Regions from separate parts of the Roseovarius nanhaiticus genome, predicted to be linked through region 1. Evidence: riboswitches for the same ligand, from Rfam matches in the RefSeq annotation. Region 1 holds a riboswitch; each other region holds the start of a gene.
What was found. Region 1 has a riboswitch for cobalamin ahead of BW975_RS17440 (energy-coupling factor ABC transporter permease). Riboswitches for the same ligand answer to the same signal wherever they lie in the genome.
Positions count from the first base shown of each region.

Region 1 (3,841 bases):
CTATGCCCACAAGATCGTCGGCTGGCCTAGTCGATCTTGCGCAGTGGTGAAAGCGGCATAGCGGGGGCGCAGAGCGCTTCGATGTTCGAGAATGCGAGGTAAGTGACTATGGTATAACAGCAGGGGCCGCCTATTCACAGCCTGTAAGGAGCGATGGCCATCAAAGGCCGGTCATCTTAGAAGGCACGAAAATACGCGGATCCCATCAAGGCCAGAAGCAAGAAAGCTTCGGAAAAGGCCGGATAGATTCACGCATCCAATGCCGTTGAAGCCGGAGTTGAAAACACCTTGCGCAGGGGGCGTCCATAGATTCGCTCCTTGGTGGCTGCGATGAGCCAGAAATCCTCCGTTACGAAAACCTCAAATCTGTCCCATAGGCGCTGACGTCAGACAGTGTCGAATATTCGTAAAGATCACACCTTGCGGAGCAGATACGTATCCATGATCCATCCGTGGTTATCCCGGCTTCCACCGCGCAGCTCGAATATGCTGTCCGCGACATCGGACAATAGCCCTCGATGCAGAACCTGTTCCGGCATCCCGAGAAACGCGCCCCACCAGATATAAATGCCATTCGGGTCCAGCCACCGAAAACTGCATTCCCCATCAAGCATGACCACGACGGTATCGGCGCCTTCGGGCCAGCCGTGATTTCGCAGGCGCCGTCCAGTGGTGATATGCACCGGGCCGTTTACCGAGTTGAGCGGGATGGCATGAGCCGCCGTGAGTGCCTGAATGGCGGTGATCCCCGGCACGACTCTGACTTTGGGCGAGGGCGCCAAACGCTCGGCAATGCGGATGGTGCTATCGTAAAGAGACGGATCGCCCCAAACCAGCAGGGCGACAGGGCCGGTCGAGCCGGCCCGGCTCAGCGCCGCCTGCCAGCGCCCGGCGATCTGGTCGTGCCAAGCCCCGACCCGCGCCTGATAAGGAAGGTCCGGATCGCGGACTGGATAATCGAATGGAACGATGTGCGCCGCCGTGCCGCTGGCGGCGATGATGCGAAGGCGCATCTGGGCCAGATCATCCTTGCCCTCGCCCTTCTGCGGTAGAAGGATCGTGCTTGCATCACGCAATGCCTGCATCCCCTCACCGGTCACGTGGGCGGGGCTCCCGGTGCCAATCCCGATCAGCCAGAGGTCTTCGATCAAGGTATCATTCCACGCTTAAAAAACGGGCCCGTCGCCGGGCCCGCAAACATCAGCCAGCAATCAGCCCGCGCTATAAAGACGGTGCGTGAACAGCCCGCGAATACCGCCGCCGCGCAGCGCCTTGGCGCCCGCAAGAACCGCCAGATCGGCAATCGGCTCGATCACGACGACCAGCATATAGGCCGTGCCAAAGGTCCAAACGGCGTTCAGGTTGTCCGCGCCAAACCCCTGACCATAGAACGCCCAGAACGCCACCCAGGCAACGACTCCGCCCTGATAGGCGACCGACAGTTTGAACACATCCGCATAGGCCAAGTCGACATAGGCCCGGTCCTGCGGAATGACGCGCCGCGCCAGCGCATCGATTGCAAAAAGCGGCACAAGCAGCGTCGTGACATTGACGAAATACATCGGCAGGTCCGTCGGGGCAAAGAACATGCCCTGCACCAGCAGGCCCGCCGCCAACCCGATGGCAGACGGCGCCGCACCCAATAGCAGGAAGAGCGTCGTGCCGAGAATGAAATGCACCTCGGATACGCCGACCGCGAAATGCGGCAGCAGTTCGAAAAACATGAAGACGCCGATTGTGGCCAGCACGGTACGCACGGCAAAGGATGCGATGTTATGTCCCGCCAGATCATCCGCGATCAGCTTGACGGAATAGCCAGCAGCGGCTGCGGCGGTGCCATAGGCAAACACCATCTTGGCGCCGTCAACGACGCCCGGTTCGATATGCATGAGATAAGTCCCTTGTTAAGTCGCCCCTCCGGCGACGCCAATTATGTATGGGGCAACAAGGCCCCGGTTTTACGGCAGGTCTCCTGACTTGCGGGTCGATGCGCGCGGGCCCTTCCCAGCCATCTGGCCAGTGGTTTCGCCTTTGCACTCACCGCTTACAGTTGCGGGGGCAGTACGGGTCTTTCACCCGATTCCCTTTCAAGCCACAGATGTGGCACCGTATCCCGACGCTACGTCAAACAGCGGCAGCGCGCAAAGGATTCTTCACCCCTCGGCCAGCGGGCCGTAGAGAATCAACGCGGGCGCATCGCCGATTTCGCCTCGCAAATGATCCGCCATTTCGGCGACAGTCATCCGCGTCAGCCGTTGGTCCGGGCAGCTGACATTTTCGGCCAGCAGCGCGGGTGTGTCACCAGGCAGGCCGTGGCGCCTCAGCACCTCATAAAGGTCGGGAAAGGTGCGTTTACCCATGAAAACAACGGTCGATGCTAAGGGATCGGCCAGCGCGGGCAGGTTCATGTCCTGCGGCAATCCACCCGTGTTGTCGTGCCCTGTAACAAACTGGACGCGCCGCGCGCTGAGCCGCCGGGTCAGCGGAATGCCCGCCGCCGCCGCCGCCGCGATGGCCGAGGGCACGCCGGGGATGATCTCGTAGCGGATGGCTGCGTCCCGCAGCGCGATCAGCTCTTCCTCCAGCCGCCCGAACAGGCCACCATCACCAGATTTCAACCGCACGACGCGCTGATTGGTCTGTGCATAGTCTACCAGAAGGCGACTAACGTGATGCTGGCGCGGTGAGGCGCGCCCTGCCCGCTTACCCACGCCGATCAGGTCGGCTCCCGCCCGCGCATGGCCCAGGATCGGCCCCGATGACAGATCATCGAACAGCACCGCATCGGCACGGCGCAGCCGGTCCACCGCCTTGAGCGTCAGCAGTTCGGGATCGCCTGGACCGGATCCGACAAAGCTGACGAAACCGCTCATGGCTCCTGCCCAGTGATCAAGTGAAAGAACGTGCCGGTGACATAGCCGCGATACGATCCGGTCTCCGGCACGGGATTGCCGTCGGCATCCGCGACCTTCGCGAGCGGCGCATCCGGTTGTTCGAGAATGGTAGAGTAGTGGTATTCGTGCCCGCGCAGTCGCGCCCCAGCCAAATGCCCCGGCATCGGCGCGAGGAGTTCCGCCTGCCGATACCCCAGATGGAACTTGCGTTTCTCGTAGCTGGTCTCAAGCCCCAGCAGCCCGGCCATCGCGTGGCACTTCCCCTCCTTGTCGATCAGCCCGGCGCCCAGCGCCATGTAGCCGCCACATTCGCCATGCACCGGCCGCGTTTCCGCGTGACGCCGCAGCCCGGCGCGGAATGTATCCGCCGCAGCCAACCGGCCTGCGTGCAGCTCAGGGTATCCGCCGGGCAGCCAGACCAGATCGGCGCCGGGGTCCGGCGCCTCGTTCGCGAGCGGCGAGAACGGCAGCAACTCGGCGCCCGCCGCGCGCCAGCCTTCCACCAGATGCGGATAGGCGAAGGAGAACGCAGCATCCTGCGCGAGCGCGATCCGCTGTGCGGGCGGCGCAGGCAGTGCGCCGCCCAGCGCCAGAGGTTTGCCGCGCGCTGCCGATTTGATCGCCTCCAGATCTACATGCTCGCGCAGGAAGCTGGCATAGCCCGAGATGGCCGTTTCCAGATCGGGATGCTCGACGGCCTGTATCAGGCCCAGGTGCCGCTCTGGCAGGGTCAGATCGCCGCGCCGGGGCAGCGCGCCCAACACGTTCATCCCGGCCTTTTCCATGCCCAGCGCCGTCAACCTTTCGTGACGCGGCGATGCGACACGGTTCAGGATCACGCCCGCAAAGGGGAGATCCGGGTTATACATCCGAAACCCCAGCGCCGCCGCAGCCGCCGATTGCGCCTGCCCGCTAACGTCGACCACCAGCACCACGGGCCAGCCTAA
Region 1 covers NZ_FTNV01000007.1:20,124-23,964, forward strand. Annotated here, with positions in the region: partial or broken gene BW975_RS17430 (IS3 family transposase) at 1-25, shown strand, start outside; gene cobF (precorrin-6A synthase (deacetylating)) at 414-1,151, opposite strand; gene BW975_RS17440 (energy-coupling factor ABC transporter permease) at 1,212-1,889, opposite strand; cobalamin riboswitch at 1,946-2,125, opposite strand; gene cobA (uroporphyrinogen-III C-methyltransferase) at 2,154-2,873, opposite strand; gene BW975_RS17450 (cobyrinate a,c-diamide synthase) at 2,870-3,841, opposite strand, start outside.

Region 2 (3,841 bases), on a different contig from region 1:
GCGTGGTCGAGGCCGAGGCAGACCCGCAGGCCGGCCAACTGGGCCGTGCCGCAGCCGATGCAGGCTTCGTCATCGAGGGCACGGTGCGCGAGGCGGTCGGTCTCTGCCCCGGGTGCCATGCCGAAGGAGCCGGGGCATGAGCGCGGCACCGCTGATCCAGACAAAGGGGCTGAGCGTGCGCTACGGCGGCGCGCCCGTGCTCGACCGGGTCGATTTCTCGATCGCGCCGGGCGAGATCGTGACCATCGTCGGCCCAAACGGGTCGGGCAAATCGACCTTTCTGCGCGCACTTCTGGGCGGTGTCCGGCCCGCCGCGGGGCACATCACCCGGCGCGCCGGCCTGCGCCTTGGCTATGTGCCGCAGCGTCTGGTGCTGGATGCCGGGCTGCCGATCACGGTTGCGCGCTTTTTGTCCCTGCCGCGGCGCGTTCCAAAATCCGAGGCGCGTGCCGCGCTGGAGCGGGCGGGTGTGCCGGATATTGGCGACCAGGCCATGGCGGACCTGTCGGGTGGCCAGTTTCAGCGCGTGCTGCTGGCGCGGGCGCTACTCAGCAAGCCGGACCTCTTGATGCTGGACGAAGGCGCCGCTGGCCTTGATCAGCCGGGCGCCGCCGCCTTTTATCGCAGGATCGAAGACATGCGCCGCGAAACGGGCTGTGCCGTCCTGATGGTCAGCCACGATCTGCATGTCGTGATGAGCGCATCGGACCGCGTGATCTGCCTCAACGGGCATATCTGCTGCGAGGGCACGCCGCAGGTGGTGGCCGACGCCCCGGTGTATCGCGCGCTCTTTGGCGAGGGTACGCAAGGCGCGCTGGCCCTCTACCAGCATCACCACGACCATGTGCATGGCGAGGACTGCGGGCACGGACAAGCGCAAACACCCCAGAGCCAGGCCCGAAACACCGCAGACAACAAGGCAGACGCATGATGCTGGACGATTTCATGACCCGCGCGGCGTTGGCAGGGATCGGCACGGCGCTGGCGGCGGCGCCACTGGGCTGCTTCGTCGTCTGGCGCCGCATGGCCTATTTCGGCGACGCAACGGCGCATGCGGCGATCCTCGGCATCGCCCTGTCACTGGCGCTGAACCTGCCCATTTTCGCGGGCGCTCTCGTGGTCGCGCTGTGCATGGCAACGCTGGTGACGGCACTGGTCGGGCGCGGACGCGGCGCGGACACGGTTCTGGGAGTTCTGGCGCATTCCGCCCTCGCCTTCGGCCTTGTGGGCGTGTCGTTCCTGCAAGGCGTACGGGTCGATGTGATGGCGTTCCTCTTTGGCGACATCCTGTCGGTCTCGCGCGGGGATCTGGGCATCATCTGGGGCGGCGCTGCGCTGGTCCTGGCGCTGGTTGCCTGGCGCTGGACCGCGCTCTTGACCGCGACGCTCGATCCCGACCTTGCGCGCGCGGACGGGATCGACCCGAAGCGGGAGGAGCTAATCCTGACCATCGCCCTCGCCGTCGTGGTCGCGGTCGCGATCAAGGTGATCGGCGCGCTTTTGATCACCGCACTCCTGATTATCCCCGCGGCCTCCGCGCGCCCCTTCGCGCGCACGCCCGAAGCGATGGCCATGATCGCGGCCGCCCTTGCCGTTGGGGCCGCATGGGCGGGGCTGCGCGCGTCATATGCGCTCGATACCCCCACGGGGCCGACAATCGTCTGCGCGAGCGCAATCCTCTTTGCCGCTTCGAGCGTGTACGCGGGCGTCAGGGCGCGCTTGCGCAGTCAGTGAAGCCTGGCAGCCCGCCCGCGCCGCGCGGGCGGTGGGACGTGCAAGGTCGCCTCGCTGAGAAAGGCGACGAAGGCGCGCGCGGCGGGGCTTTGCGCCTCGCGCGGGGATATGTCCAACGCAGTGTCGAGCGCCGCGCGCGCCGCTTCTGGCGTGGCTGCACCCGGCAGGGCAAAGGCCCATTCTAGGAAACCCATGCGCGCCGCCGCATCGGCATCGGCGCCGACCGCATCCATGCGGTCCAGCCCCTTGAGGATCTGTGTCACTGTCATTTCGTGTCGTCTCCTTGGCCCAACCCCGGACCATCTGGGGCGCAGGACTGGCGGAGAGGCTGCAAGCGAGGGCATTGATGCACACCCCGGAAACAGCGCCCCGACCGCCCCACGCGGTTTGGCGTCATCATCCCAAGGCTGGTTTCCGGACTCTGGGGGGCTGAAGCGCCGGGATGCGGCCGTGGCCGCTGCGCTTCGTGATCGGGTATCCTTCCCGGGCGACTTGCCCAGTGGCTTCGTACCGTCTCACCCACCCTTACCGTTGCGGGGGCAGTCCCGGATTTTCACCGGCTTCCCAATTCTCCGCGCGGATTGCGCGGCACCCTGGAGGTTTACTGTGACGGATTTAATGGCGTCGGGCAACGCCTTATGGGCGGGCTTGCCGCCAAAAGAAATTTGAGCCTCCGGCGGGGATATTTTTGGCAAGAAGAAACGGGGTGTGGTGCTAGAAGGGCACGTCATCGGGGCTGGTGACGAAGCGGGCGACGACCTTTTTTGTGCCGGCCTTGTCGAAGGCGATTTCCAGCTTGTCGCCCTCGAGGCCGACGATCTCGCCATAGCCGAACTTCTGATGAAAGACCCTCTCACCCACCGTATGCGACGAGGCGGCGGCCATGTCGATCACCGGCGATGTCGATTCGCGCGGCTGGGATGTCGGGCGGTTGCCAGCGCGGGCCTGCATCCGCTTCCAGCCGGGCGAGTTGTAGACATTCGCCTCCTGCACGCGCGCGTCGATGCTGTTTTGTACGCCGCCCATCGAGCCTGCCATGCCCGCCGCGCCGTAGCCGCCGCCATAGAGGCCAGGCGGGGTCAGCACATCCACGTGATCCTCGGGCAACTCGTCGATGAAGCGCGAGGGGAGCGAGGATTGCCACTGGCCGAAGACGCGGCGGTTGCCCGCGAAGGAAATCGTGCAGATTTCCTCGGCCCGGGTGATGCCGACATAGGCCAGGCGGCGCTCTTCCTCGACACCCTTGAGGCCGGACTCGTCCATCGAGCGCTGCGACGGGAAGAGGCCATCCTCCCAACCGGGAAGGAACACGGCGGGAAATTCGAGGCCCTTGGCCGCGTGGAGGGTCATGATGCTGACCTTCTCGCCGCTCTCTTCGCTCTCGTTATCCATGATCAGGCTGACATGTTCGAGAAAGCCCGTGAGGTTCTCGAAGTTTTCCAGCGCCTTGACGAGTTCCTTGAGGTTTTCCAGTCGGCCCGGCGCCTCGGGCGTCTTGTCGTTTTGCCACATCTCGGTGTAGCCGCTCTCATCCAGGATGATCTCGGCCAGTTCGATATGGCTGATGGATTTGTCGCCCGCCATCCGGCCCCAGCGGGCGAGGCCGTCGAGCAGCACCTGCAACTCGCGCGCGCCTTTGCCGGTCAGGCCCTTGTCCTCGAGCAGAAGGCGGGCGCCTTCGATCAACGGCACGCCGTTCTGGCGCGCAGTCACCTGCATCTTCTGCTGCGCCTTGTCGCCAAGGCCGCGCTTGGGCGTGTTCACGATCCGCTCGAATGCCAGATCGTCCGAGGGCGAGGTCACGCAGCGGAAATAGGCCATCGCATCGCGGATCTCCATCCGCTCGTAAAAGCGCGGGCCGCCGATGACGCGGTAGGGCAGACCGATGGTCAGGAACCGGTCCTCGAAGGCGCGCATCTGGTGCGAAGCGCGCACGAGGATGGCCATATCGTCGAGGCCATGGGGCCGCTGACCGCGCGTGCCGCGCTGCATCGCCTCGATCTCCTCGCCGATCCAGCGGGCCTCTTCCTCGCCATCCCAATGGCCGATGAGGCGGACCTTCTCGCCCTCCTGAGCCTCGGTCCAAAGCTCCTTGCCGAGGCGCCCC
Region 2 covers NZ_FTNV01000001.1:1,769,632-1,773,472, reverse strand. Annotated here, with positions in the region: gene BW975_RS08575 (helix-turn-helix domain-containing protein) at 1-140, shown strand, start outside; gene BW975_RS08570 (metal ABC transporter ATP-binding protein) at 137-931, shown strand; gene BW975_RS08565 (metal ABC transporter permease) at 928-1,734, shown strand; gene BW975_RS08560 (hypothetical protein) at 1,728-2,003, opposite strand; cobalamin riboswitch at 2,123-2,345, opposite strand; gene BW975_RS08555 (ATP-dependent helicase) at 2,449-3,841, opposite strand, start outside.
Region 2: linked by a shared signal. The riboswitch ahead of BW975_RS08560 (hypothetical protein) and the one ahead of BW975_RS17440 (energy-coupling factor ABC transporter permease) in region 1 are both predicted to bind cobalamin.

Region 3 (3,841 bases), on a different contig from region 1:
ACCGCGTGACGCTCAACACCGATGTGACCGATCAATACGGCCAGCCGGTGCCGAACGTGCATTACTCGGACCACGCCAATGATGTCGCGATGCGCAACCACGCGTATGAGCGCGGTCAGGCGATCTATGACGCGATGGGCGCGACGCGAACCTTGCCAACGCCGCCGTACCCGTCGACGCACAACCTGGGCACAAACCGCATGTCGGAAAAGGCGCAGGACGGCGTGGTCAATCGCTGGGGCCAGACCCATGATATCGCCAACCTCTTCGTCTCGGACGGCTCGCAATTCACCACGGGCGCGGCGGAAAATCCGACGCTGACCATCGTGGCGCTGGCCATTCGCCAGGCGGACCGCATCGCGGACGAGATGGGCAAAGGCAACATCTGAGCCGTTGGTTCGTAAGTGAGAAAAGGCCCGGCGCGAGAGGATCGCGCCGGGCCTTCTTGGTGGGTTACTGATGTATGCCGCTCAGTGCTGCTTGCTGTTCGTCGCGCGCGGTTTGACCGCTGCACTGCGTGCCGCGCGCTCTCGGCTAAGGATATCTTCGACGGGCAGCGCCTCGAAATCGGCGGTTTGCTCTCGGGCCAGCAACCCGTGTAGCTGCAACTCGCTGAAACGCATGCAGCAGACGCGCAGGAACGAGCTGAAATTGCCCATATCATGCCCTTCGTCGATCGACTCGTTGTAGAGTTGATGGAGCAACTGCGGCACGTTCAGATCCTGGCGCTGCGCGATATCCTCGAGCGCGCTCCAGAAGATCTGCTCGAGCCGGACAGAGGTGACCATGCCCTCCATGCGGAATGACCGCGTCACGCTTTCCCACAGCTTGGGATCGGCCCCGATGAACAAACGGCACATGACAATCCTCCCTGAAAATCCTGTTTACATGCTAGCTGGCGGCACAGGTTCGGCCAAGAGATCTTTTTGCGCAAACGCGCTGCGCGCTTGATCCTGTCCAGCGCCCCGGTGCATGAGGGTCGGGCCGGTGGATCAGAGCCGGAAACGGCGAAGATCGCAGTGATGAAAGGGGCGCAAGACATGGCGGATCTGGTGATGGAGCGGCCCGGCGATCTGCCTGACTGGCCCGAAATCTGGTTCCTGCGGCACGGCCAGACCGAATGGAACCTCGAGGGTCGCATCCAGGGCCGCCTCGATTCGCCGCTCACCGAACTGGGACGCGCGCAGGCCATCGGGCAAGCGGCACTGATCCGCGATATCGCCGCCCGTGTTGCCGCCGGGCCGGGCGGGATCTACGCCTCACCGCTCGGACGCGCGCGGCAGACCGCCGCGCTGGCCATGCCGGAACACAGCGCAATCATTGACGACCGGCTTGCCGAAATCGACACCGGCGAATGGGAGGGTCAGCGCAAGGCAGATCTTCCGCAGGGGCCGAACGACTTGGCACTTTATTCTGCGGCGCCGGGCGGCGAGGGTCTGGCAGCGCTGATCACGCGTCTGCGCGCCTTCGGGAATGATCTGCGGGGGCCCAGCATCGTTGTGGCGCACGGCCTTGCGGGTCAAGTGTTGCGCGGCCTCGCCACGGGCCTTGCGCCGGACGAGATGGGCCTACAGGACAATGTGCAGGGTTGTCTTTACCATCTGACGGACGGACGCGCGCAACGCATCGACCCGGCATGACTCAAGAGGCGACTCACTGCGCAGGCGGATGACCCGCCAAGGTGTAGGATACTGGCTGCGCGCTGCACGCTAGCCCTTGCAGGGGCGCAAGGATGCCGTTAATTCAGGCGGCGCGGGTGGTTAGCTCAGTTGGTAGAGCGTTTCGTTTACACCGAAAATGTCGGGGGTTCGAGCCCCTCACCACCCACCATTCCCATTATATTACAATGCGCTACGCCTCATTTTTGAAGTGAAATTTGTTGACATCCGAGCGGCCCGCGCCTGATATTTGCATTTTGGCCTTTCCCAACGGCAGGGTGTGCGCTACGCAGGTCATGCTTCGGTCCGGGATGTCACAGACCTGGATAATAGGGAACGCGGTTCGGCACATCATCGCCAAATCCGCGACTGCCCCCGCAACTGTAGGCGGTGAGCGAAGCCGGACTTACGTCACTGCCGCACATTCGCGGTGGGAAGACCCGGCCAAGCGTTGACCCGCAAGTCAGGAGACCTGCCGAAGTGTTCACCCTGTCCGGACGCGGGGCGCGTCATGGGCAACGGATCCTTCCGTTGTGGTGGCATTCTCGCCGCCTGCGGAAGCGTACGACGCTTCTCCGCATGCAAGACACGCATCATCGCCCCCTTTTTGAATAATGGGCGATTCCGGGGACTTCACCTATGAAACGCATCCTACTGACATCCACCATTCTCACTGGGGCATTGGCCCAGTCTGCGGCCGCCCAGCAGACCTTCGATCTGGGCACAATTGTCTTTAGCGCCGCGGCGCAGCCCATCGAGAAATTGCGCTTCGGCGCTTCGGTCGAGGTGCTCGGCGACGGCGAGCCTGTCGGGGAGGATGGAGATGTAGAACTCAAATCGTCGCTCCAGCGGTTGCCTGGCATCACCGCCGAGCAGAATGGCCCTCCTGGAACGACGACAAATGTCTCTATTCGTGGCGCGCAAGAGCGCTACACCTCGGTCTATGTCGATGGCATCAAGGTGAATGATCCCTCTTCGACGTCGGGTCAGTACGGTAATTTCGGCGGGTTTTCCGTTGCAGGTATCAATCGGGTCGAAGTCCTGAAAGGCTCTCAGTCAGCACTTTATGGCGGTTCCGCAATAGCAGGTGTGATCGATATTTCCACTTTACCAGATTTGGATGGGCCCCTGGGAACGCAGCAACAGGCCGAGATCATGTTCGGCAGCTACGGTACCTTCGCAAGCTCCTATGCCTTCAGCCGAACCTTTGATCGTCTGAGCTTGTCATTCGGTATCTCGCATGCGGAGAGCGATGGGTTTTCGGCAGGCGACGAAGCGCGCGGCAACACCGAGGACGACGGCTACAGCAGCGACCGCCTCAGCTTTGGTGTGGCTTATCAGGCCAGTGAAGCTGTCCGCATCGGATTCAACGGTTTCTACTCCGAGGGCCGCGCCGAGTTCGACGAGGGAACAGGCGTCGGGCCGGTTGACGGAACTCCCGGCGACGAGCTTGGGAAACGCGTCGAGCGGGGGCTGCGACTCTTTACGGACATCGACCAAGGCGGCGCTTGGACTCATCAGGCCTCAGTATCTTACTTCGATGTTGACCGCAGGCAATCTTCGGGCACAGTTGCGCCCGGCAGCTTCAGCGCCTTTTCTAGCCGCTTCGAGGGCGAGCGCCGTCGTCTGGAATGGCAGTCCAACGCAAATATCAGTGACCAACTCGACCTGAGTTTGGGTGCGGATTACGAGAAACTCACGTCCAAATCGACATCTATCCCAGGTGGGAGTGCCAGCACCGAAAATATCGGGCTATTTGCAGAAGCGATCTATAGCCCCCGTGATGATCTCGATGTGGTCGCTACCTTGCGCTATGATGATAATTCGCAGTTTGGAGACAAGACAACTGGACGCGTCGCCGTCAGCTATCGTGCGACGGATGCGCTGACCATTCGCGGCGCCGTTGCCAACGGTTTCCGGCCCCCGGTTCCGTCCGAGCTTTTCAGCTCGTTCCCAGACCCGCTCTATCCATATCAGGGCAACCCGAATCTAGCGCCTGAAGAAAGCCAGAGCGCCGAGATCGGTTTCGACCTCGCTTTGACCAGCAACACTGAGATCAGCACGACTCTGTTTTACAAGGGAATTGAGAATCTCGTCCAATTCGCGCCATGCCCCGTAACGATCGATTTTGTACTGTTCTCTTGCGATCCAGGCACCTTCTCTACCGTGCGGAACACGCCCGG
Region 3 covers NZ_FTNV01000001.1:1,993,698-1,997,538, forward strand. Annotated here, with positions in the region: gene BW975_RS09685 (GMC family oxidoreductase) at 1-389, shown strand, start outside; gene BW975_RS09690 (ribbon-helix-helix domain-containing protein) at 471-860, opposite strand; gene BW975_RS09695 (histidine phosphatase family protein) at 1,023-1,640, shown strand; tRNA gene BW975_RS09700 (tRNA-Val) at 1,755-1,830, shown strand; cobalamin riboswitch at 1,944-2,152, shown strand; gene BW975_RS09705 (TonB-dependent receptor plug domain-containing protein) at 2,298-3,841, shown strand, end outside.
Region 3: linked by a shared signal. The riboswitch ahead of BW975_RS09705 (TonB-dependent receptor plug domain-containing protein) and the one ahead of BW975_RS17440 (energy-coupling factor ABC transporter permease) in region 1 are both predicted to bind cobalamin.